Regions from separate parts of the Pseudoalteromonas sp. Of7M-16 genome, predicted to be linked through region 1. Evidence: predicted binding sites of a transcription regulator. Region 1 holds the regulator's gene; each other region holds the start of a gene.
What was found. Region 1 encodes sigma-54, which starts transcription at its own class of promoters, with help from an activator protein. Its sites were predicted from a motif close to GTTGGCACGNNNNTNGNNT; they were not measured.

Region 2: the regulator sigma-54 is predicted to act here: its motif matches at 4,513-4,531, upstream of MHN81_RS10975 (flagellar assembly protein T N-terminal domain-containing protein).
Region 3: the regulator sigma-54 is predicted to act here: its motif matches at 2,054-2,072, upstream of glnA (glutamate--ammonia ligase).
Region 4: the regulator sigma-54 is predicted to act here: its motif matches at 4,221-4,239, upstream of MHN81_RS16075 (P-II family nitrogen regulator).

Annotation. Positions count from the first base shown of each region.
Region 1 is NZ_JAKRFY010000003.1:276,880-283,042, forward strand. Features, by position in the region: gene MHN81_RS04965 (calcium/sodium antiporter) at 1-535, shown strand, start outside; gene MHN81_RS04970 (KpsF/GutQ family sugar-phosphate isomerase) at 544-1,515, shown strand; gene kdsC (3-deoxy-manno-octulosonate-8-phosphatase KdsC) at 1,517-2,068, shown strand; gene lptC (LPS export ABC transporter periplasmic protein LptC) at 2,065-2,619, shown strand; gene lptA (lipopolysaccharide transport periplasmic protein LptA) at 2,609-3,139, shown strand; gene lptB (LPS export ABC transporter ATP-binding protein) at 3,136-3,861, shown strand; gene MHN81_RS04995 (RNA polymerase factor sigma-54) at 3,903-5,414, shown strand; gene hpf (ribosome hibernation promoting factor) at 5,441-5,728, shown strand; gene ptsN (PTS IIA-like nitrogen regulatory protein PtsN) at 5,732-6,163, shown strand, end outside.
Region 2 is NZ_JAKRFY010000008.1:270,666-276,828, reverse strand. Features, by position in the region: gene MHN81_RS11000 (hypothetical protein) at 1-945, shown strand, start outside; gene MHN81_RS10995 (FlgO family outer membrane protein) at 1,068-1,658, shown strand; gene MHN81_RS10990 (FlgO family outer membrane protein) at 1,670-2,326, shown strand; gene MHN81_RS10985 (FlgO family outer membrane protein) at 2,332-2,973, shown strand; tRNA gene MHN81_RS10980 (tRNA-Arg) at 3,164-3,238, shown strand; gene MHN81_RS10975 (flagellar assembly protein T N-terminal domain-containing protein) at 3,280-4,470, opposite strand; gene MHN81_RS10970 (LPP20 family lipoprotein) at 4,602-5,072, shown strand; gene flgN (flagellar export chaperone FlgN) at 5,131-5,559, opposite strand; gene flgM (flagellar biosynthesis anti-sigma factor FlgM) at 5,552-5,875, opposite strand; gene flgA (flagellar basal body P-ring formation chaperone FlgA) at 5,948-6,163, opposite strand, start outside.
Region 3 is NZ_JAKRFY010000017.1:124,914-131,076, forward strand. Features, by position in the region: gene MHN81_RS17545 (ABC transporter permease) at 1-1,700, shown strand, start outside; gene glnA (glutamate--ammonia ligase) at 2,132-3,538, shown strand; gene MHN81_RS17555 (DUF4124 domain-containing protein) at 3,780-4,295, shown strand; gene glnL (nitrogen regulation protein NR(II)) at 4,404-5,480, shown strand; gene ntrC (nitrogen regulation protein NR(I)) at 5,480-6,163, shown strand, end outside.
Region 4 is NZ_JAKRFY010000015.1:93,948-100,110, forward strand. Features, by position in the region: gene MHN81_RS16055 (5-formyltetrahydrofolate cyclo-ligase) at 1-333, opposite strand, end outside; gene MHN81_RS16060 (hypothetical protein) at 333-875, opposite strand; gene MHN81_RS16065 (carboxypeptidase C (cathepsin A)) at 1,115-2,638, opposite strand; gene MHN81_RS16070 (response regulator) at 2,886-4,154, shown strand; gene MHN81_RS16075 (P-II family nitrogen regulator) at 4,287-4,625, shown strand; gene MHN81_RS16080 (ammonium transporter) at 4,636-5,865, shown strand; gene mrcB (penicillin-binding protein 1B) at 5,976-6,163, shown strand, end outside.

The DNA.
Region 1 (6,163 bases):
AATTTATATCACTAAAAACAGTAATCACGCTCAAGAAGACGACCCGTTAGTTTCTGAGGCATGTGATGAAGTCCCGGACAATGTACCTACTGGCAAGGCTGTTTTTTGGTTGATTGTTGGCATGATAATACTGCCAATCAGTGCTGACGTGCTCGTTGACTCCGCTGTTGATATTGCTAAATTCTTTGGTATGAGTGATTTATTGATCGGCTTGACCATTATCGCTATTGGTACGAGTTTACCTGAACTAGCTGCATGTGTAGCGGGTGTGCTTAAGAATGAAGATGATTTGGCACTTGGCAACATCATTGGCTCGAATATTTTCAATATCCTCGCAGTATTGTCTATTGCTGGTATTTTAAACCCAGCATCACTCGATATGAACATCGCACAGCGAGATATCTACGTAATGCTGGGTGCGACGGTCGCGCTCATTGTAATGAGCGTAAACCTCAGAGGTAAACGACAAATTAATCGTCTGGAAGGTGGCGTGTTACTCGCTGCGTTTATTGGCTATATGTACGCCATTATTTAGGAGTTGGCATGAAGCACCTGTCATTTATTGAATCTGCAAAGCGTGTTTTGGAAATTGAACAACAAGCAATTACTGAATTAAACCAGTTTATCGATACTAGCTTTGCTAACGCCTGCGAGCTTATGCTGAACTGTAAAGGGCGTGTCATCGTTATCGGTATGGGCAAATCCGGTCACATCGGCAATAAAGTTGCTGCTACATTAGCGAGCACTGGGACGCCATCATTCTTTGTTCACCCCGGAGAAGCGAGCCACGGCGATTTAGGCATGATCACCTCCGATGATGTCGTTTTGCTGATTTCAAATTCTGGCGAAACTGGTGAAGTGATCGGTATCATCCCTGTTATTAAGCGAATTGGGGCGCATATCATAAGCATGACTGGCAATGAGCAATCGACCATGGCACAGCAAGCAGATGTCCATCTTTGCATCAAGGTATCTAAAGAAGCTTGTCCGTTGGGATTAGCCCCCACCGCAAGCACCACGGCAACACTGGTAATGGGGGATGCACTTGCTGTAGCCCTACTAGAATCCAGAGGCTTTACCGCTGATGATTTTGCACTCTCTCATCCCGGCGGCAGTCTCGGAAAACGACTTCTCCTTACTTTAGAAGAGATTATGCACAAAGGTGACGGGGTGCCTAAAACACCGACTGGTAGCTTAATAAAAGATGCGTTGTTTGAAATGTCAGCCAAAGGGCTAGGCATGACCGCTATTGTCGATCAACAAGGTCAACTGTGTGGTCTGTTTACCGACGGTGACTTACGCCGGGTTATTGAGCAAAAAATTGATCTGCATAATGATACTATTGAGTCGGTTATGACGATTTGCTGTACTACGGCTTCACCAGATATGCTCGCAGCTGAAGCACTCAATATTATGGAAAAGAAACGAATTAATGGCCTCATTGTGATCGATGAAAACCAGCACCCTATTGGGGCATTAAATACCCAAGACTTATTGCGCGCAGGAGTATTATAACATGCAGTTTAGTGAGCTTTATCAACCCATCACATCTCAAATAGGTGACAGAGCCAAAGCAGTTAAACTGCTAATTTGTGATATTGACGGTGTATTTTCTGACGGCCGCATTTACTTGGGAAATCAAGGTGAAGAACTAAAAGCATTTAATACCAAAGACGGTTTTGGGATTAAAGCACTCATTGAAACAGGTGTTGAAGTTGCCGTGATCACAGGCCGCCATTCAGAAATTGTTAAGCATCGAATGACTAGCCTAAACGTTAATCATATTTACCAAGGCCAAGAAAACAAGCTGCAAGCTTATGACAAATTAAAGGCCGAACTTAATTTAACTGACGAGCAAATCGCCTATATTGGTGACGACGGACCTGATATCCCTGTCATGCAACAAGTTGGCTTTGCAGTGGCTGTTGCTGACGCGCATCCGCTGGTGAAAAACTTGGCTCACTATACGACTATGATGCCTGGAGGCTTTGGCGCCGTCAGGGAACTCACCGACTTATTAATGTTAAGTCAGGGCAACGAGCTACTCTCTAATGGGAGCAGTACATGACTAATTTACGAGTCATACTACTCGTAGTTTTCGGCGCTACCATGCTGTGGCTTTGGTATCCTTTTTTAATACAAACAGAGCAGCAAACTCAACAACAAGAAGAAACAATTGCCAAGCCTGATTATGTAGCAGTCGATTTGAAACAGACTTCTTTTGCAGAAAATGGGCAGCTCAGTTATCAAATTACAGCAAAAAGAATGGAGCTCTATCAGGAGTTGGGATTTAGCCATTTTGAAGCACCTATTTTTGTATTACACAATGGGCAGCACAATTGGCAACTCGCTGCAAACGAAGCCACTTTATATGAAAACGATACCTTGATTTTAGAAGGCAACGTTAAAGCAACCAACTTGAACGAAACAGCAATGATCACGCACATTGACGCAGACAACCTCCGGCTCGAGATCACCAACCGGATGATGCGCTCAGAACAGCCCGTGGTCATTACAGGCCCGAGTGTAACCATTACTGGAAAGGGCCTTATCGCCGATCTCAATATTGAGGTCATTGAACTCATCAACCACACCGAAACGATTTATGATAAGCAATAAACTAAGTGCAACCCTACTATTCACTTGTGCTATTGGACTACTGCCACACTGCGTATTGGCTAATAGTAACCCAGAGCAAGTCATTATCAGTTCAGGCAAGCAGCAAGCACAATTACAGACTAACATCGGCGTATTTGAAGAAAATGTCGAAATTATTCATGGCCAGAGAAAAATCTTTGCCGATCGACTTGAAGTGCACAGACGAGAGGAGCTAGGCGAAAATAAACAATTATTAGTTGCAACTGGTTCCCCAGCAATCTTTCAGGAACGACAAACTGATGGCTCACTACTAAAAGCCAGCGCCAACGAAGTGCGTTACGATGTAGCAAATCGTCTTCTGACAATCAAAGGCAACGCAGAGATCAGTCAAGCTGGTCAAAAGATTTCCGCTCAAGAAATTCTCTACGATATGGAGAAACAGCTGATCAGCGCACAAAAAGCCAATGACGAAGGTAAGCGTGTAAGAACTGTCTTACTCCCTGTTGATAAAAAACAAGATGGTAACAAGGAGCAACAGTGAGCACACTAAAAGCCACAGCACTCGCCAAAAGCTACAAAGGCAGACAAGTTGTAAAAAACGTCGAACTCAGTGTTGAAGCTGGAAGCATTGTGGGATTGCTAGGGCCTAATGGCGCAGGTAAAACCACCACTTTTTATATGATTGTGGGTTTAGTGCCAAGTGACAAAGGCAGCATTCATATTGATCAGCAGGATATCACCTTGCTGCCAATGCATAGCCGCGCACGTATGGGGATCGGCTATTTACCACAAGAGTCATCGATATTCAGAAAGTTGACGGTTTATCAAAATTTAATGGCTATTTTGGAAACACGTAAAGACCTAAATAAAGCTCAGCGTGAAACGATACTAAACGAATTATTGGACGAATTTAATATTCAACATATTCGCTCTAGTTTAGGAATGGCGCTTTCCGGTGGAGAGCGTCGTCGAGTAGAAATTGCTCGCGCTTTAGCCGCAGATCCAAAATTTATTCTATTAGATGAGCCTTTTGCTGGCGTTGATCCCATTTCAGTGTTAGATATAAAGAAAATTATTGAGCATTTAAAAAATCGTGGAATCGGTGTGTTGATCACAGATCACAATGTACGTGAAACATTGGATGTATGTGAAAAAGCCTATATTGTTTCCCATGGTGAATTAATTGCTTCAGGTAGCCCTGAACATGTTTTAGCGGATCAAACAGTCCGAGATGTCTACTTAGGCGAACAATTCAGGCTATAGTTAAGAATAAGCGTAACAACAGAAAGGATTGTTAGAGATACATGAGGCAATCGCTACAGCTGCGCATGGGGCAGCAATTAACAATGACACCACAACTACAGCAAGCGATACGCCTGCTGCAGTTGAGCACATTAGACCTCCAGCAAGAAATTCAAGAAGCGCTGGACAGCAATCCTTTATTGGAAGTAGAAGAAAACGAACAAGAATCTTTTGACAACGGTCTAGACAAAACGCAAGAGCAATCACAGGCAAGCGAAAAAGCAGAGTCCAGCTCTGAGGAGATCCCTGAGCCACAGATCAGCGATTATGAACAAGACACTGATACAGCTCTAAATAAAGAGACCCTCAGCGATGAGATGGCGATGGATGTGACTTGGGATGAATACATCAGTGCGGCGCCGGTAAGTTCATCAGGGCCTATGCCTGAAGATGAAAGCGTCTACCAAGGACAGACAACTGAAAGCTTGCAAGAATACTTGATGTGGCAGCTTGAGCTCACACCATTTAGCGCGACGGACAGGTTGATCGCACTGTCAATTGTTGAGGGTGTAGATGACTCTGGCATTTTAACAGTATCGTGCGAAGACATTTTAGAAAGCTTGAATCTCGACAATGATCAAGACCCCGTCGAGCTCGATGAAGTTGAAGCTGTCCTAAAACGCATCCAACTCTTTGACCCAGTAGGGATCGCCGCTCGAAGCCTTCAGGAATGCTTAATTGTGCAACTCAATCAATTTGCGGCAGGCACGCCTTGGCTTGAACAAACCAAGCTAGTTATCGATGAACATATCGATCTATTAGCGAATCGTGATTATCGTACTATCATGAAGAAAACAAAGCTCAAAGAAGGTGAGCTAAAAGAAGTGATGACGTTGATCCACAGCTTAAACCCTAAGCCTGCTGCAAGTATAGTGCAAGAAGAGGCCGATTACGTAATCCCCGATGTCTCCGTTAAAAAGGTCAAGGGACGTTGGGTTGTTGAGCTAAACCCTGATTCTATGCCTAAAATAAGAGTTAACGATCATTATGCTGCTATGTCTCGCTCTGTAAAATCAAGCAGTGACAGTCAATTCATTCGCTCTCATTTACAAGAAGCAAAATGGTTTATTAAAAGCCTTGAAAGCAGAAATGAAACTTTATTGAAAGTTACTAATTGCATTGTGCAGCAACAACAGGCATTCTTTGAACATGGCCCTGAGGCAATGAGACCTATGGTACTCAATGATGTTGCTGAAATGGTTGACATGCACGAGTCGACAATATCTCGAGTAACAACGCAAAAATACATGCACACGCCTCGTGGCATTTATGAATTGAAATACTTCTTCTCGAGCCACGTTAGTACCGAGAATGGTGGTGAATGTTCTTCCACAGCGATCCGAGCACTCATCAAAAAGCTAATTGCTGCTGAAAACGCTGCTAAGCCTTTAAGTGATAGCAAAATTGCAGATGTATTAGCTGATCAAGGTATTAAGGTGGCAAGACGTACTATTGCCAAATACCGAGAGTCTTTGGCTATTCCACCGTCTAATCAACGTAAGAGCTTGATTTAGGCGTAACAAAAGAAGGAAAAATGCTTATGCAACTAAATTTAACTGGTCGCCATGTAGAAATTACCGATTCATTAAGAGACTACGTAACGAGTAAGTTTGCGAAGCTAGAAAGGCATTTTGATCACATCAACAACGTACATGTAATCTTAGATGTCGAAAAACTCATACAAAAAGCAGAAGCCACATTGCATGTCAACGGAGGTGAATTGTTTGCTTCTACAGAGCATAAAGATATGTATGCAGCAATTGATGGTTTGATTGATAAGCTAGATCGACAAGTGATTAAACATAAAGAGAAGCTAACTCGACACTAAATCATGAAACTTAGCACACTCATTTCCGAGGACTGTAGCAAAGCTGCGGTCCTTTTTAATAGTAAAAAAAGAATACTTCAATATATTAGTGAGCTGGCGCAGTCAAAAATTCCAAGTGCCAATCAACATGAGATTCTAGAAGCACTTTTAAACCGCGAAAAGCTAGGCAGTACAGGGATAGGTAAAGGGATAGCGATCCCGCATGGCAGGTTGCCAGGTTTAAATAACATTATTGCCATCATACTTGTAAACCAACAAGCCATTCCTTTTGATGCCTATGACGATCGCAATGTGGACATTTTTGTTGCACTCATCGTACCAGACGGTGAAAATAAACAACATTTAGAGACCTTAGCCAGTATCGCTGGTAAACTAAATAACAAAGCTTTTTGTAAACGACTTAGGCAAGCAAGTAATGATAGCGAGCTTCATCAA
Region 2 (6,163 bases), on a different contig from region 1:
TTTAGCTATCTACAAAACGATGATTGGCAAGTCGGGCTGACTGGACAGTTTAGCTTAGGTTATCAAAGTTATAGCAATGAGTTTTTTATCACGGACAGGCGTCTTGCCAGTACAGGCTCGGTATTAGTCAAAGTCTTTTTAGATCACAACAACAATGCGATATTTGATGGCAATGATAGGCTGCTGGAGGGCGTGAAGATTCGATCAGTACAAGGTTTTTCCCAAGCGTTTACAGATACTAAAGGGGTTGCCTTACTAGGAAACATGCCGCTCAATAGACAAACAGACATTGTGATGGATGAAGAGTCACTGCCAGATCCATTTTTTATTGCTGCACATGATGGCCGTTCTATCACGCCTCGCAAAGGGTTTCTCGCTTATTTGGAGTATCCGGTGGTGCATGCTGGCGAGCTCGAAGGTGTGGCGTATGAAAAAGATCTAACCGGGCAAGAGCAACCTTTGGCGTATGCTGATATTGAGTTGGTTGATCGCAATCAAAAGGTGGTCGCGACGGTTAAATCTGCCTACGATGGTTACTACGTCTTCAGTAGTATCCGCCCGGGTAAATATGAAGCGAGAGTCAAAAAACGTTCTACGGACAACTTTAGGCAGCAAAATACGGTAGAAGTGGCGCTTTCAAATCGTGGTGACGTGTTACTTGAAGTTGATTTGTTAGTGACACAATTACCCCATTATACAGGTTATATTGCCAAGGGAGGGGAGTTCGATTCTTTGACAATATTAAAGGCCTACGTAGCGATAGAGTCTAAACGGTCGAGGCATTTATTTCCGACAAAGCCTTTTTACGTACATGACAAAAAGCGAAAAAAATACTTACTTGGTTACACGTTTGCTAAACAGTCACCGCAGGCGGCAAGAGCTTGCCTTAAGCTTAAGCAAAATCACATAGCGTGTAAGGTTGAACGAATTTCCGTTTCGCAATAAGTTTTAATCAACTTCATACAAGACACGACGATATAATACTTTGAGCAACTTTTATATCGTATAAGCCCTGCTTTGGTTCGATTTTTGCATTATGTACGTCAATAAACCAGAGGTATGTCATTATGCGATTTCTAATCTTGGTGTTTGTAAGCTTGCTTGCAGGATGTAGCACAAGCGCTTGGGTTGGCTCAAGTGCAAAACAAAACCCAAAGCCGGCGCCACCTATGCGCAGCGTTCACAGCTATGTTGGAGAGTTAGCGACTCAGTTAAGTCAATATAGCAAGCCACTAAAGCCAGGCGTTTCAGTCGCTGTCACCAGCTTTTTTAAAGATAATGGGCTAGGTGCCGATACGTTAAATAATCAAGGCGCTGGTTTGAGTAATCAAGTGCAAGAGAGTTTCATTACGTATTTAACGCAAATGGGCTTACAGGTTGTTGAATTTCGGATGCAAAAAGCGATCAACCTATCAGACAGTGCCGATAGCGTTTTGAGCCGAGATATAGAAAAACTCAAAGAACGTCACAAATTTGACCTTATTTTGACAGGCAGTGTGAGTGAGAGTATTAATTCTTACACCATACATGCGAGGCTGATTGATATGGTCAATAGCAAGACAATGTCAGCCGCTTCGATTAGCTTGCCAAAAGAGACCTTGTGGGGAACAGAGCAAGTACAAATGCGAGATGGGTTACTTCATCGCGGTCAATATTAACGGAGAAAGATATGAAAAAGTATGCATTATCACTTTTATTGCCTGTGTTATTCGGCTGCTCGAGTACCGACAGTGAGCGTCATAACAGTAATGCAATGGCGGTAGATAAAAATGCTTTTGCTAGCTCTGAAAGCCAGTTTCAGGTACACCCTGGTGGAATGCATGGCATGACCGTGTCTCAGCAAATGGCAAGTCGAAATGTGACCCACTATGTACAAAATTTGATGCAAGACATGATTGGTAACTTACGCTATGTAAACGACCGAACGCCAATCGCGGTAGCGACCTTTGTCTTTTTAGATGAAGACTATAACTATGGCTCGTTGCTAGGTAACCAGTTGTCAGAGAGCTTCGTTCACGAGTTACACAACTTTGGCGTACCTGTTGTTGACTTTAAAACGACCGACTTTATGCGGGTTACTAAGCAAGGGGACTTCATATTTAGCCGCGACTTTTTAGAGTTATCAGATGAGCATACTTTTAATTACGTGTTGGCGGGTACTTTGGCAAATCATCAAGGTGGCGTGCTAGTCAATGCTCGAATTGTCGGCGTAAAAAGCAAAGCCGTGGTAGGTACTGCACAAGGGTTTTTACCTCAGTCGGTTGTTAACGCGTTACGTGATGGCATTGGCCACGATGGCATTCGTTTGGAAAGAGCAAGCAGGTAATGGCAATGAAACACAGCATAGCATTAGTTAGCTGCCTAGTAGCGCTGTTTGGCTGTGAGAGCAGTCAGCATTCGCAAATAGTGCCCAAAGGACAGCAATCGAAACAAGCACAGCAATCGTTGCAGCTTGCTCAGTTAGCCAATGAGCTAAATATGTCCCCAGAGGTCGAGTACACCGACCCGGGGTTTGTTAGCTACTCCCATAATAAGCAGCTGGCCAATTATGCTGGACAAATAGCATTGGAGTTAACAGATTCCATGTCGGGGGTTTCTCCCAATGCTGTTGCAATTACGAGTTTTGTGAGTTTTGACAAAAGTTTACGAAACAGCAATCAGCTGGGAAATCAGTTGGCTGAGTCGATGATCCACCAATTTCAAAAATTGGGTTACCCCGCGCTCGACTTTAAATCTCACCGCGGTATAGCAGTAACTAGAAATGGTGACTTTATTTTGTCTCGAGACGCCAAAAAACTCCCACAAAACCCTGTGCCAAGTCATGTTCTAACCGGAACTATGATCTATCGCGATAGGGGAGTTGAGGTCAACTCTCGACTGTTGGATTTTGATAGTCGTTTGGTCGTGGCAAGCAGTAATGTCATTATTCCCTATTTTATACTTCACCCCAGTGCGACAGTCACTTATCGATAAGCTAGGCTTGACTGTTATATGTAGTCAAGCCATTGCACCACAACTAGCTCATTTATAACTCCATATCTTAGTTGCGCATTTAGGTTTCTGTTTTTGCGTACTATTTTTAAAATATACTTGTCATTTAGGGTTTAGCGCTGTTATAAATGTAACCGCACAATCAAGGGTTTAATCTTTGATGTGATGGCGTGTCCCCGTAGTTTAATGGATAAAACGGGGCCCTCCTAAGGCTTTGATGTAGGTTCGATTCCTACCGGGGACGCCAGCCGCTACAATGTGAATTTAACAGGCACTAGAGAAGCCGCGTTAAAGCGCAAAGTCTTCGCTGGGGGCGATGATAAGCTCGACAATATCGTTTATTTGAATATTATTCATCGGTCTGCTGTTTATATTTTTCGCGATGGCATTTTGAGCGTTAACTTGTGTCACCTTGACCCGATTGATTGTTTGAATACTACGAGTAAAAAACTGGTTTCTCTCACCTGCTACGTCACTGCGATGTGCAATACTCAAAATCTGCCCTTCTTGCAATCCATGGGCACTGCCTAAGTTAATTACAACCTGATCTTGGTCTTTATGAAGGATCCTACCTTTTGTTGGCAAACATGAAAATGCTTGGTTTAGATCTTGTGCAAGGCTATTAAAAACACCTTGAATGCGTTTGCCATAGTCAGTATGCCAAAAGGTGTCGCTATATACGTCAATGATCTTGGTTTTTTCATAGGGCCACACGCCTGTAACGCTATAGTGTTGTTGCCACACTTTATCTTTGCTGATTGCGTCGAAAGCGGCAAAGTCTATTTTGAAACTTCTCACGTATTCGTCATCTTGCCAAAAAGCATAGTCACTATTTAATTGCTGTGTACTGGCGAGGTCGGTTATTTGGCTGAGCAATACATATTGGCTATTGCTTGAGGCTGTTAGGCTCTCAATAAGCTGGGCGTCGTAATCAAAGTTTTGTGAAAAGAACGCGCGTACATTAATGCTTTTATCTATAAATGGAATAGGCTTGACCGACATATTGCGCTGCATCAATGTCTGATACATGCGCTCGCTGGTTGATTTATGTATGTCAAAAATTTGACCTAGCCTGGCTTGATGAGGTTGCATCAGTTGACTTTGTGTTATCGTGATCTGTTTATTAAACGACTCTTCGGGGCACTGCTGTTGTTTAGGGAAAATATCTAAGTGAAGAGTCACACTCATAACACCATCTTGTGTGTTTTCTGAGACTAGATTGATCTCTTGGATTTCGCCATGGCTTTTTATTTTGATGTGATCTTGTGCAAGCACGCCATCTGCGAGCGTTTGAATACTTGATACGGTTGCACCAGAAAAAATCAGCGCTTGTGTTATGGCATCTTGGACTGCTTCTTGCCTTGCCGCCGCTCTGTCAGTTGTGTATGCATTTGCATACCCTGTTACTTCAAACCATTCTGCTTGAGCACCAAAGCTTAGTAAACAGGCTACAAGAGCTGTACTACTCACTTTTTTCATCGTTTAATACCATATCAAAAATTTGACTTCTATTTCATAGTTCAGCAAATCCTATGCCAATAGCATTGGCGCAATTTGTGCATGCTGTATAAACACAAAGGCAATTTGGCGTGATTAGGAGTCGGTAACATATGCGAAAGTTATTTAAAATTAGCAAAATTTTAGCCATAGGTGTAGTGGTAGGTCTTGCTGGCTGCAGTTCAATTATCGACAAACATGTAGAATATAGTTACGTTCAACCAGACAGCTACCCGGTTTTAAAAGCGATAGGGTACGCGCCATTGGATGCACAGCCTGGAGCGACCGATAGTGAAAAAATGCTTATGGCAATTAAAGTGTCTAAATTGGAAGCGTATCGAGAGCTAGCTGAGCAAGTCTATGGCCACCAGCTCAACGCCACGACGACCGTAAGGGGTGTAGTTGCGCAAAATGACGGCTTGCGTAGCCAAGTTCAAGGGGTGATCCGAGGTGCCCGAGTGCTCAAATCATATGCGGTCGGTGATATTTATACCACAGAGTTGGAGCTTGATATGAAAACCGTATATGACCTTTATATTGGTCAGGTAAAACCGAAGAAAATTCAACGAGTCACCTATTACTAGTCATGTCTAACTAAAAAAGCACTGTCGGTACAGTGCTTTTTTTGCCGCTAAGATTAACTTAGGCTTTGAGGTTTTTGACGATTTCGCCTACGTTTTCAACCACATTTCCTTCTTCTGTGTAGGTGGTCGACATTGGCCTACCGATCAAAATCTCTTTCAATTCACGTACTGTCATGTGCGCCAAATGAGCTGCTTTTGCATTCACTTCGTTTTGATTTTTGCATTTAAGTAGCAATAAATTTATTTGCTCCGTTAAGGGCGCCACATCTGGGTCTTGAAACAACTCTTTAGGGTAAGTTGATAAACTTTTATCAGTCTTCTGTATTGTATTTAAGAAGGTAATTTTTTGCCGCGCGATGTCTTTTAGGCCATCGCCATTTCTAGAGCTAAGCGCGTTAAGTTCATCGTCTAGAAGCTGGGTCAAAGCTTCTAGTGATGTAATTTGTGCCGTAAGTTGCTGTATACACAGCTCAATATCTTTATCCATATAAATCGAATTCAAATGCCGCTATATTTTTGGCAAGTTTCTCAGCATCAACCTGATACTTACCTTCTGCAATGGCTTTTTTAAGCTCTTCTACTTTCTTACTATCGAATGCCGGCGTTTGCTGCGCTTTGTCTTGCAAGCCTTTTAATTGCTGTGCCTGTGGCGTCAAGCTAACCGAGTCTGAAGCCGCTTTTTGTTGAGCAGCAGGTTTTGTTGCCGTATTACTTGCATCATTTCTTTGCAATTCAGCACGTTGTTGCTTAATATTATTAGCAACATTGTTTGGCTGATTTTGACCGTTAATGTTATTAACCATGACATTGACCCATATAAAATAGTTGTTTCAGTCTTTTTATCGACCATTCCACTACTAACTTTAGCAAAAATTTTAAATATTGACCGCAACGGAATCAACATCTTTTACGCGTGCTCGGATGGTTTTCCCTGATTTTACATTTTTTACACGAATTTGCTCGCCGAGATTGCCATCTTGCAGGGCGATCCCCTGAGTTTTGATAGCAAAGTGCCCATTGCCAGCCACTATTATGACAGAGTCTCCCTTACAAACCATACAAACATGACGTAAATTGATGGCTTTGTCAGC
Region 3 (6,163 bases), on a different contig from region 1:
TGATGGCACGCTATCCAGCAGCGGTTGCGGATGATCCCACTGTGGCAAATACCGAAGTTAAATGGCGTTTTACAACGTATAAAGAGCGCATTATTGGCGATGCAGGCAATACCAGTATCATGATGTTAGCAGGCAGTGTGGTGCTACTTCTTATCGCCCTCAGTAACATAGGTAACCTCGTCTTATCTCGTGCTGTTGAGCAACAACGCGCTTTTGCTATTCAAGCAGCACTGGGCGCACAACCTCACCACTTATTCAAACAAGTACTGGTTGAATTATCCTTGCTATTCGCTGCCGCACTCATTGTTGCCACCGGTATTGTAAGCCTTATTTTGGGCTTATTAAAAGCTGGATATGCAGGTCCGCTTGCACGTTTAGATGAACTCAGCCTCAACATGAACACTGTGCTATTTGCGATTGCTTTAACACTCATTCTTAATTTCGCGCTCGCTTGGGTGGTCAGCAAGCAACTGAATTACAATGCCATTATTGGTGCATTGCAAAGCAGTGGCAAGGGTTCTGGCGTACAAGTCTCTAAGCGTACGCGCCAAGTACTGGTATCAATGCAGGTATTTTTTTGCATCTCATTGCTGGTGTTATGTGTGAGTATTTTCAAACAAAGCTGGGCACAGCTCACAGCACCAACTCATATCAATACTGAAAATACTGCACAGATCGCTTTAAACGTTGGCACCTTGCTCACTGACATGTCGCCGGAACAGCGCGCCACACTTGTGCTAGACGCGACAGAGCAACTTAATCAACACAGTGACGTTGTGCGTGCAGGTGTTGGGAGTTATCCACCTATCTCTTATTGGTTAGAACAGTTCTCCTCATATCATTCGCAATTAGAGCCCGGGATGGATAAGCCTATCGTGACACACAAGCGCGTTTGGGGTACACGCGGCTATTTTGAAACATTCGGCCTAACTTTAACGCAGGGGCGACACTTTACTGACGCTGAAGCCAGAGATAGAGCACCTGTTGTGATCATCAACGAATTTATGGCGAATATGATCAAAGCCTCTGGAAAAGAGCCGATTGGCGCTAAATTGTATGCACGCAACTCAAATGAACCCATCACCGTGGTGGGTATCGTAGGTGATTTGAATTTGCCAAACCAACCTCCAATCTCTAGGACCTATCGTCCTCGCGTAAATACTGGATACCCTATTATCGTGGTCGAAACAAAGCCCAATGTGCAACTAACTCGACAAAGCATCAATGATTTGCTGGCGCAAGTACACTCACAAATACGCGTTTATGACTTACAAACCACGGAGCAAATTTTGTCCTCACACCTCAAATCACAGCGTGTCGCTAGCATCTTTACTATTGTGCTCTCAGCCGTGGCGGTGATTTTAGCAGGTATTGGGATTTACGGCGTATTTAGCTATGCAATTGCCCTAAGGCGTTATGAGCTCGGTATTAGAATGTCAATTGGTGCAACGCCTTTGGCCATTTTCAAATTGGTACTTGCAGAAAACATGCTGCCATTTTTAATCGCAGCCACTTCGGCTACCTGTGCTTTACTTATCGGCTACTTTAGCGCAGCTTCAACGCCTATTATGCAAATGATGACTGTATGGAGTTGGTTTATCCCGGTCGCTCTAATAGCAAGTCTAGTCATTGGTATCACCTTGCTATCAACCTGGAAAATCATTCGCCGACCGGCACAGTATGCATTAAAAGGGGCCTAATTATGGTTCAAACCAGCCGCCAGCCCAAATATAGCGTCACGATAATTTCCTTCCTGAGACGTTGTTTTTGGCTTGTCGTGGCGGCTGGTTTATTTGTACTACCAATAAGTCACATAGATATGCTACACATCATTTGTAACTACGACCCCGCTACTCAGCCAACATGTACTAGTCACGCATTTTTGCATACACTCAAAGTATTGGAGTGGCTGGAATAGTCAATGGCACAACCAGCCACAGCAAACGCACCAAAATAGTGCAGCCCGTACTTAATTGGTGCACCTATTTAGTTCAATTGTCCATTACTTGCTATATGAAAAACAATTAAATATTAATTTTCAATAACTTAAAATTCTGGCACAGATCACGCTTAGAGAAGCGCAGTTAAGCAAATTATTGCAGCAAAAAATAACCCACGAGTCGGAGGACACATGTCACAATCGGTTTTAGATTTTATTAAAGAGAATGAAGTTAAGTTTGTAGATTTACGTTTCACGGACACAAAAGGTAAAGAACAACACGTTTCAATCCCTCATCACCAAGCCGATGAAGACTTCTTTGAAGACGGTAAAATGTTCGACGGCTCGTCAATTGCTGGTTGGAAAGGCATTAACGAATCTGACATGGTATTAATGCCAGATGCAAGCACAGTTAAGCTTGACCCATTTGCTGAAGAAACGACTATGATCGTACGCTGTGACGTACTTGAGCCTTCTACAATGCAAGGCTATGAGCGTGACCCTCGTTCAGTTGCCAAGCGCGCAGAAGACTATATGCGCTCTACAGGTATTGCAGACACAGTACTATTCGGTCCTGAGCCAGAATTCTTCTTATTCGACGATGTTAAATACAAAACTGACATGTCTGGCTCTATGTACTCTATCGACTCAGAAGAAGCATCTTGGAACTCTGACAAGAGCTACGACGAAGGCAACACAGGCCACCGTCCAGGCGTGAAAGGTGGTTACTTCCCAGTTGCACCAGTAGACTCTTCACAAGACTGGAGAAGTGCTACTTGTCTAGTACTTGAAGAGTTTGGTCAAGTTGTAGAAGCACACCACCATGAAGTAGCAACAGCAGGTCAAAACGAGATCGCTACGCGCTTCAATACTATGGTTATTAAAGCGGACGAAATCCAAGAGATGAAGTACGTTATCCACAACATGGCACACCACTACGGCAAAACAGCGACATTCATGCCTAAGCCAGTTGTAGGTGACAATGGTTCTGGTATGCACTGCCACCAGTCTCTAGGTAAAGATGGCCAAAACATCTTCGCAGGTGACAAATATGGCGGTCTATCTGAAGATGCACTTTACTACATTGGTGGTATCATCAAGCACGCTAAAGCAATCAACGCGTTTGCAAACGCTTCAACTAACTCATACAAGCGTCTAGTACCAGGGTTTGAAGCGCCAGTAATGCTTGCATACTCTGCACGTAACCGTTCAGCTTCAATCCGTATTCCTGTTGTACCTTCAGAGAAAGCACGTCGTATCGAAGTACGTTTCCCTGACCCAACAGCTAACCCATACCTTGCGTTTTCTGCAATGCTAATGGCTGGCCTAGACGGTATCAAAAACAAAATCCACCCTGGCGATGCAATGGACAAAGATCTTTACGATCTACCTGCTGAGGAAGCTGCAGAAATCCCAACTGTTGCAGCATCACTTGATGAGGCGTTGGCATCTCTTGACGCTGACCGTGAATTCTTAACTCAGGGCGGTGTATTCACTGATGACTTAATTGATGCTTACATTGCACTTAAGTCTCAAGAAGTTGAAAAGCTGAACATGACAACTCACCCTGTTGAGTTCGAAATGTACTACAGCGTATAACGAAAAATATGCTCGCAGCGAACAGAGGTAGCTCGTTACCTATGCGCAATGTTCGTTGCATTTAATAGTGTAAATGCGCGCTTAAATCATATGTGTTCTCAAGCCCGCAATAGCGGGCTTTTTTATGGCAAAATCGCGGTAAAACCTCTACAGTTAAACAGTGAGTAATAGCGCTTGCACAATGTTGAGAATGAGACAATGATAATGTGCTTTAACACTGTTCAATTTTTAGGGTGAGGTTGTGGTGAGTCGACTGTGGTTAGTAATAATATTATGTCTAGCGAGCCATGCTGCCTATGCTGATAAAAAGGTGTACCGCTGGAAAGATGAAAATGGTAATTGGGTCTATTCAGACACACCGAGAAAAGGTGCTGCGGAAGTCAAAATTAATACGCACTTCCTAACGATGCCAGCAACAGACACCTCTGTTTTAGGAAACAGTTCAACACAACAAACCGCAACTGAGTACAAAGCAACCATTATCGCCCCGAATCACAAACAAACGCTACGTGATAACACGGGTAGCGTGTATGTAAGTGGACAGATCACCCCTAGATTTGCAAAAGACTTTACTGTGCAACTTTATCTAGATGGCAAGCCAACAGGGCCAAAACAACATACGATCACTTTTGCTTTGCGCAATGTGCCTCGAGGTGAGCATTCAATTCAGCTGATGGTTTTTAACTCCAAAGGTAAGGTTGTTACTAAAAGTGATGAAACCATTTTTTATTTGCACAAAGCCAGAGCAAACCAATAAAAATAAACACAAAATTGATACCACAGCATGAGCAAGCCAATAACAACAGCACACTGTTCATTTTTGTGTTAAATTACTATGCACCAACTTGGTGCAAGGCGACCCATAATGGAACACCTCAATTCATCGATATTGCCTGAACTGTGGCAAAACTTATCAACGTCAGTCATTTTACTCGACGAAGACTTCAAGATTCACTATGCCAATAACAGCGCCAGCGAATTATTAGGTCTAGGACAAAAGCGTCTCATCGAACAGCCTTTTGAAAGCATCTTTCATCACCATTTAATCGATCTAAAACGGCTCAAGCGCTATGTGCTTGAAGATGGTATTGATTGCCAACAACATAAAGTAGACGTTGTATTCATTGACAATAGAGCCAGCACTATCAATTTGTTCGCTCGCAAATTACATATTAACAATCGCAATTTCATTCAATTGGAATGCCGTCGAATTGATGAAGAACTACGCTTTGACAAAGCATTTAATCAGGACCACCAATATCAAGCAGCTCGCAATCTGATCCGTGGATTAGCGCACGAGATTAAAAACCCACTCGGTGGTATACGCGGAGCGGCGCAATTATTGCAGTATGAAGTTGAACAACAAGAGCGAGATGAGTGCGCACAGTTGATTATCGCACAGGCAGATCGGTTAAGGGAGTTGGTTGACAGGCTACTGGGACCAAATGAGCTACCAAAGCGTACACTGTGTAATATTCATAAAGTGCTTGAGTCAATATTGAAGCTCAGTGCATTGGAAACCGAGCATGCACTCACGCTGCGCAAAGATTATGACCCCAGTATTCCGGATATTTGTGTGGACGAATCAAAAATTCAGCAAGTGGTACTGAATATAGTGAGAAACGCTCAGCAAGCGCTACAAGGCAAAGGAGAGATCTGTGTTACAACCCGAATTTGTCACCGGGTTAGGCGCGGTAAATTAATCCTCAGAAAAGCGTTGCTCATAAAAGTTGCCGATAACGGACCTGGCATAGATGAAGCGTTGAAAGCGACGCTTTTTTACCCCATGGTTACCAATAAAGAAGGTGGATCAGGGCTTGGATTATCCATTGCGCAAACCTTGGTCGAGCAGCATAACGGCTTTATCGAATGCGATAGTTGGCCAGGACATACAGAGTTTTGTATCTACTTACCCTTTGAAAATGAGCTAGGGAGCAAATAATGAAAAGTGTGTGGTTAGTTGATGACGATGCTTCTATCCGATTTGTATTGGAAAAGGCTTTATCTAGAGCAGGCTTTGCAACGGAGAGCTTTGCCAATGGCCAAGACGTCTTAACGGCCCTCGAATATGGTCAGCCTGCTGTCTTAATGTCAGACGTGCGCATGCCTGGCCTCGATGGAATGGCGTTGCTTGAAGAAGTGAACCGCCTGTATCCTTCACTACCAGTAATCATTATGACCGCCCATTCTGATTTGGACTCCGCCGTCAATGCATTCCAAAAAGGCGCGTTTGAATATTTAGCGAAACCATTCGACTTAGATGAAGCAACATCACTGGCTGACAGAGCTTACCGAGCGGCACAACAAAACGCCAAGACTAAACCACAAGAGACACTGACCGATCGCCCTGACATCATTGGCGAAGCCCCCGCTATGCAGGAGGTGTTTAGAGCCATAGGCAAATTGTCTGCATCCAGTATGAGTGTATTGATCAATGGTGAATCTGGCACCGGCAAAGAGCTGGTAGCAGGTGCATTGCACAATCATAGCCCCCGTAAAGACAAAACATTTATTGCGCTCAACATGGCTGCTATTCCCAAAGACTTAGTGGAGTCAGAACTCTTTGGCCATGAGAAAGGAGCATTTACCGGTGCGGACAGTGTCCGCCGTGGTCGCTTTGAACAG
Region 4 (6,163 bases), on a different contig from region 1:
GCGGTTTTGAGTCATGGTTGAGTTTTTTTCATACCTTTGGAATAGCAAAGTCTTGCCGCTAAAAGGGTGTATAACGGGTAAAAAAACAGCGATATTTTTATCCCAAAGTGATTGAATTAAAAGGTTTGTTTTAAGCTCGCCATCATTTGCAAGGTACACCCCAATTGCGGTGTTTTTTGCTGGGTTTATATGTTGAAAAAAACTAATATTTAGAGAGGATTCAGCTTGAGTTTGAAAATTTTCATCTAGAGACTTTCTTCGTTTTCGTACTTCAATTCGAATATTTTTTCTTAACTCAGAACTTTCTACGTTTGAACTTGAATTTTTTTGCATTAGAACTTCACCATCTCTGGGAAAGCGAGGCTGAAACCAAGTACGATGAGCAATATAAATAAAATAACTAACAGTGTATAAAGTAGCTTTTTAGATTTGGGCTTGGGCTTAGTTTCTAAGTCAAGCTCATCGAACAGCTCGTCGCTTTGCCAGTGTTCGTCATCTTTTTCGTCAATACTTTTCGCTTGTACATCTATCCGTTGTTCTAGCTCTTCTAATTTTTCTTCAATGCGGATCAGGCTACTGGTTATGTAATCAAGAGCTTCAAAGACGCGTTCGTTGGCTGCAGTATCGACTTGTGCTGTGCTAGTTGCACTATTTTGTAGCGGCTGTACTTTGCTTTGAAATCCGTAAATTGCTAGCAGCTTAGCTTGTTTCAAACATTTGTTCTTATCAGCGGCGCCAAAGAGTGGTTTGCCCTGTGTAAACGCGACAATTTTTTCTTTCGACACGCCTAATTTTACAGCGAGACTCTCCATAGCATTTTGGCTATCGGTATCAGCATTAAACCCTACAAAGACAACTCTAAATTGGTCACTCATATATGATCCTATTTTCGTTCTAATATGAAGAGTATACCCAAAAAGTTATCGGAAGCATTGAATTAATCCGTTGAAGTTGGAGGCGGCGATCAATGTGAGCAAGGGAATTGTTGTAAAGGCAAATTATTCTGTAGAGAGAGGAGGGGGGTTTAGCGCGAAGGGCCATCTAAGTTTAAAAGAACAGAGTACTTCGCACCTTGATATGGTGTGAAAGCAACGCCCTCACACCATTGACGATATTAGTACTTCGCAGGCTGCCCAGCTTTAGGTGTTGCCTTTAAGATGAAATCTCTTAAGTCTTGATTTGATAATTTAAGGTCTTCATAACGCAAATACATCATATGACCTGAGCGGTAACCTTTAAAGCTTAAACGCTCTTGCATTTTGCCGCTTGGATCTAAATGCCATAAATTGTATTTACCATCAAAATAGTTAGTGGCACCGTCGTAATATCCAGACTGCACCATAACATGTAGATAAGGGTTTTGTGCCATTGCTAAGCGCAAACGTTCACCCACGTTATTTTTGGTTCTATCCCAAGGACGCACTGGACCAAACATATTGTATTTGATGTCAGTTTTATAATTTAGCTCTTGGCGGAAATAATGATTAATTGCTGGCGTGAATGAATGCAACCAAGACGTTAGCTCTGGCCAGTAATCAGGTATGTCACCAGCGGCACGTTTGTCTATGCCCAGGTAGCGTGAATCTAGTCGGCCGACCGTAAATTCTCTCTCGCGAAGAAGCTCTTTCCAAAACGCGGAATTTGGAATGTCCAAGTTATTTTGTGCGACAAATAGCTCAGATAAACCCGCATACTTGGCAACTTGAGTGATCACGGATTGTTTCTCTTGTGCGCTGATCATGGCACCTTTGGCCAAGGCTGGTAAATAGTGGTTCAGTGTATAAGCTTCGACCTCTTCTAGCAGTTCAAGTAGGTCTTTATTTTGCAGCTCCTCGCTGAGAGCTTTATGGTACCATGCAGTGGCGGCGAAATACGGCAAGCGATTTGCTGCTTTTACAGGTCCGTCTCGCTTAATACCAATATCGGTAGGAGAGACCAAAATAACCCCATTTAAGTACATCCATTGCTTATTTTGCAGCTCATGAGCCAGTCCAGCAACACGTGTCGTACCGTAACTTTCTCCGATCAAAAACTTAGGCGATAGCGCTCTGTCATGGCGGTTGATAAAAGTATTTAGCCAAGTTGCAAGGTATTTGACATCAGCGTTGACTCCAAAAAACTGCTTTTTTTGCAATTCTTTACTTGGCATTTTTCCGTTGCCGTCAGGTAGCATTCTTGAATACCCAGTATTGACAGGGTTTACAAATACGATGTCGGTTGTGTCTAACACCGAGTATGGATTATCTCTAAGCCCGTAGGGTTGAACAGGGAAGCCTTCATCATCGATTTTTAATACTCTAGGTCCGGTATATGCGATGTGCATCCATACAGATGCTGAGCCTGGGCCACCATTAAATGAGATAAGGAGTGGGCGCTTAGAAAGATCTTTGACCTTATCTTTTTTGTAATAAGTATAGTGTAGTGAGGCGATTGGGTTGCCTTCATTGTCCCATAGTGGTTGCGTACCAGTTGAGACCGTATAATTTAGGCGTGTGCCATTTATCGTTGCTTTATGCTTTGTGGTAATTTGATGATCAATATCAAAACTTAATTTTTCAGCTTGTTTAACATTGGCAGCACTGGCTGCGCTAATGCAAAGCAACAATAGACCTGATATTATTTTAGGTACAGCGGTCATGGTAATCCTCAAAATTCACTAATAGTGTCCATTTAATGCTTTTTTTACGCTGAATTCAAAGTGAATGAGACTAAATAGCAATATTCGCAGCCTATTACAATTTGTTTACCAATTAGGGGCGATGCAGGTTTTTTTTGTCACAAAAATCGCGTATATTTCACCCTTATGTCTGTAGTATTAAAGTATTTAGCCCTGTTAAATTCTTGTGTAACTACATCTCTCATTGCAGTCACTAGAGAAAGCTTCCATGCAAAAAGTATTAATTGTTGAAGATAGTAAGGTTGTTCAACAGATCTTACGCCATTTGGCATCACAACATTTAAATGTCGATATAGACTTTGCTTGGTCACTCAAGGAAAGTAAAGCATTACTAAAAAGCAACCGCTACACCTTGGCCTTGGTCGATCTAACTTTACCTGATGCGATGGACGCAGAGGTGGTGCAGTTAACTTTGAGCCACAATGTACCCACAGTCGTACTGACATCAAAAATTGATGAATATAGCCGCCAACAGATGCTCGAAATGGGCGTGGTCGATTATGTGATTAAGGATAATCGTGATTCCTACTTGTATGCGATTAAACTCGTCAGTCGATTGTTAAGAAATCAGGGCTGTAAAGCACTCATTGCCGATGACTCAATGATCAGTCGAGCAGTAATGAGGCAAATGTTAGAAAAGCAGCTATTTACAGTTTTTGAAGCGCAAGATGGTGAGCAAGCGCTTACTATGCTAAAAGCTGAGCATGAAATTAAACTCCTACTTACCGATTATGCTATGCCAACGATGGATGGTTTTGAATTGGTCAAAGCGGTGCGTAATTTCCGGGGGCGTGATGACCTTGCGATTGTAGGGTTGTCTGGTGCTGGAACTCACGGCCTTTCTGCTAAGTTTATTAAATATGGTGCCAATGATTTTTTAATGAAACCTTTTATGAACGAAGAGTTTCATTGCCGAGTAATGCAAACAATGGAGCAATTAAATTTAATTGCTGATATTAAAGATTATGCTCATCGAGATTATCTCACAGGCTTATATAACCGCCGTTATTTCTGCCAACAAATGGATAAATTGCTTAAAACAGGTTTACAACATAGCTGTTTAGCCTTGCTAGACTTGGACCTGTTTAAAGAAATCAATGATAAATACGGTCATTTAGGTGGGGATAGTATCCTTACCCAAGTTGCTCAGCTGTTGACGGATTCATTCTCAGATAGCCTCGTTTCACGAGTCGGTGGAGAGGAGTTTGCTGTGTTGTTAGCTGAGCAAGATATACAGAAGGCAAAAGCTGCGTTTGATGGCTTCCGAAGAAAGTTTGCCAAGAACATTTTCTCCATAGATGAACACAAGTTACATTGCACTGTAAGTATAGGTATCGCAAGATGTGAATTTCCCACGTTGAGTGAGGTAATGCGTCACGCTGATAAAGCTTTGTATCAAGCAAAAGCACAAGGCCGCAATAGTGCAGTTGGTGCCTGCACCAAATCAAATCAAATACTGGAAGAGTGCACCACCTAAGTGCACTTTTTGCAATTCCCCATCTCATTTCAAGTTTTATCTCATTGATTAATAAAAATTAATTTTATTGGCACAAAGGTTGGATTGTGAATTCCATCAACAACAGGAATCACACTCCTCTGGAGGTCAACGATGAAAATGATAAGTGCGATTATCAAGCCATTTAAATTGGATGAAGTTCGCGAGGCGCTCGCCGAATTAGGTATTGAAGGCATGACGGTTGTCGATGTCAAAGGGTTTGGCAGACAACGAGGCCACACTGAGTTATATCGAGGTGCTGAGTATCAAGTCGACTTTATTCCAAAAATAAAACTCGAAATAGCAACACACAGTGAAAATTGTCAGCGAGTTGTAGATACGTTAACACAAGCAGCCAATACCGGAAAAATCGGCGATGGTAAAATTTTTGTGTATGACCTAGAGCAAATAGTGCGGATCCGTACTGGCGAATTAGACGAAGAAGCAATTTGAGAGGCAACTGATGGACAACACAATTATAGAATTACAATTCTCGCTCAACACGTTTTACTTCTTGATATCGGGCGTTTTAGTGATGTGGATGGCTGCGGGGTTTGCCATGTTAGAGGCGGGATTGGTCAGATCAAAAAATACCACCGAAATTTTAACCAAGAATATCGCATTGTATGCGATCGCTTGCACCATGTATTTGTTGATTGGTTATAACATTATGTATGTAGGAAATTCAGAAGGTGGATTTGTCCCAAGTTTTGGAGCATTGATTGGCGAAGCCTCAGCGGATGCGGATCATGCACTAGAGTCTGATTTTTTCTTTCAGGTAGTTTTTGTAGCCACGGCTATGTCTATTGTCTCAGGCGCAGTTGCCGAACGGATGAAGCTATGGGCGTTTTTATTGTTTACCGTGGTATTGACTGGTGTTATTTATCCAATTCAAGGTTATTGGAGTTGGGGAGCTGGATTTTTATCTGAACTGGGTTTTGTTGACTTTGCTGGTTCGGCAATTGTTCATGGCGCGGGGGCTGCGGCTGCACTTGCAGGAGTTTTGCTATTGGGAGCGAGAAAAGGAAAGTATGGTAAGCACGGTGAAATATACCCGATCCCTGGTTCTAATTTACCACTAGCAACACTCGGTACCTTTATTTTATGGATGGGGTGGTTTGGCTTTAACGGAGGGTCTCAGTTGTTTATAGCAGACAAAGAAAACGCCATTGCGGTGAGTCAGATCATGCTCAATACCAATGCTGCCGCTGCTGCAGGCGCGATATCAGCACTACTAGTATGCAAAATTATGTGGAAAAAAGCGGATTTAACGATGATTTTAAATGGTGCACTGGCTGGGTTGGTGAGTATTACCGCGGAGCCTGCCTCTCCAACACCGCTTTTAGCATGTATCATAGGTGCACTGGGTGGCAGTTTGGTGGTGTTCAGTATCGTTACATTGGATAAATTTAAAATTGATGATCCGGTCGGTGCTATTTCTGTTCATGGTGTATGTGGATGCTTAGGGGTAATGATGGTGCCATTTTCAAATGACGAAGCCAATTTTGTATCTCAGTTAATTGGTCTCATGTCCATTCTCGGTTTTGTGTTTGTTACCTCTTATTTGGTCTGGGCGCTTTTGAAAAAGACCATGGGGATCCGAGTTAGCGAAGAAGAGGAACTCAGTGGTATGGACCAGCATGACTGCGGGGTTGACGCGTATCCAGAGTTTGTCACGATACGTAACCACTAGCAGTTAAAAAGATTAAAAAAGCAGGCTTTAGCCTGCTTTTTTGGTTTCAGTGGCCGTTAATCTAAGTTACTCTAGCATCATTCTAGATATCGTAAAAATTACTCCGGTAAATGTCAGATAAAAAACGTACCCCTGCAAAAAAATCAAAGTCGAAGCGCACAACTAAGAAGTCATCAAATTCTAAAAAAATGCCTATAAAGCAGCGCTTAGGGGTATTTAAATCCCGGGTTTTACAAACGCTTTGGTCGCTATTTTGGAAAGGTGGTCTAGCAGTTTGCTGTGCGGTTGCTATGTACGT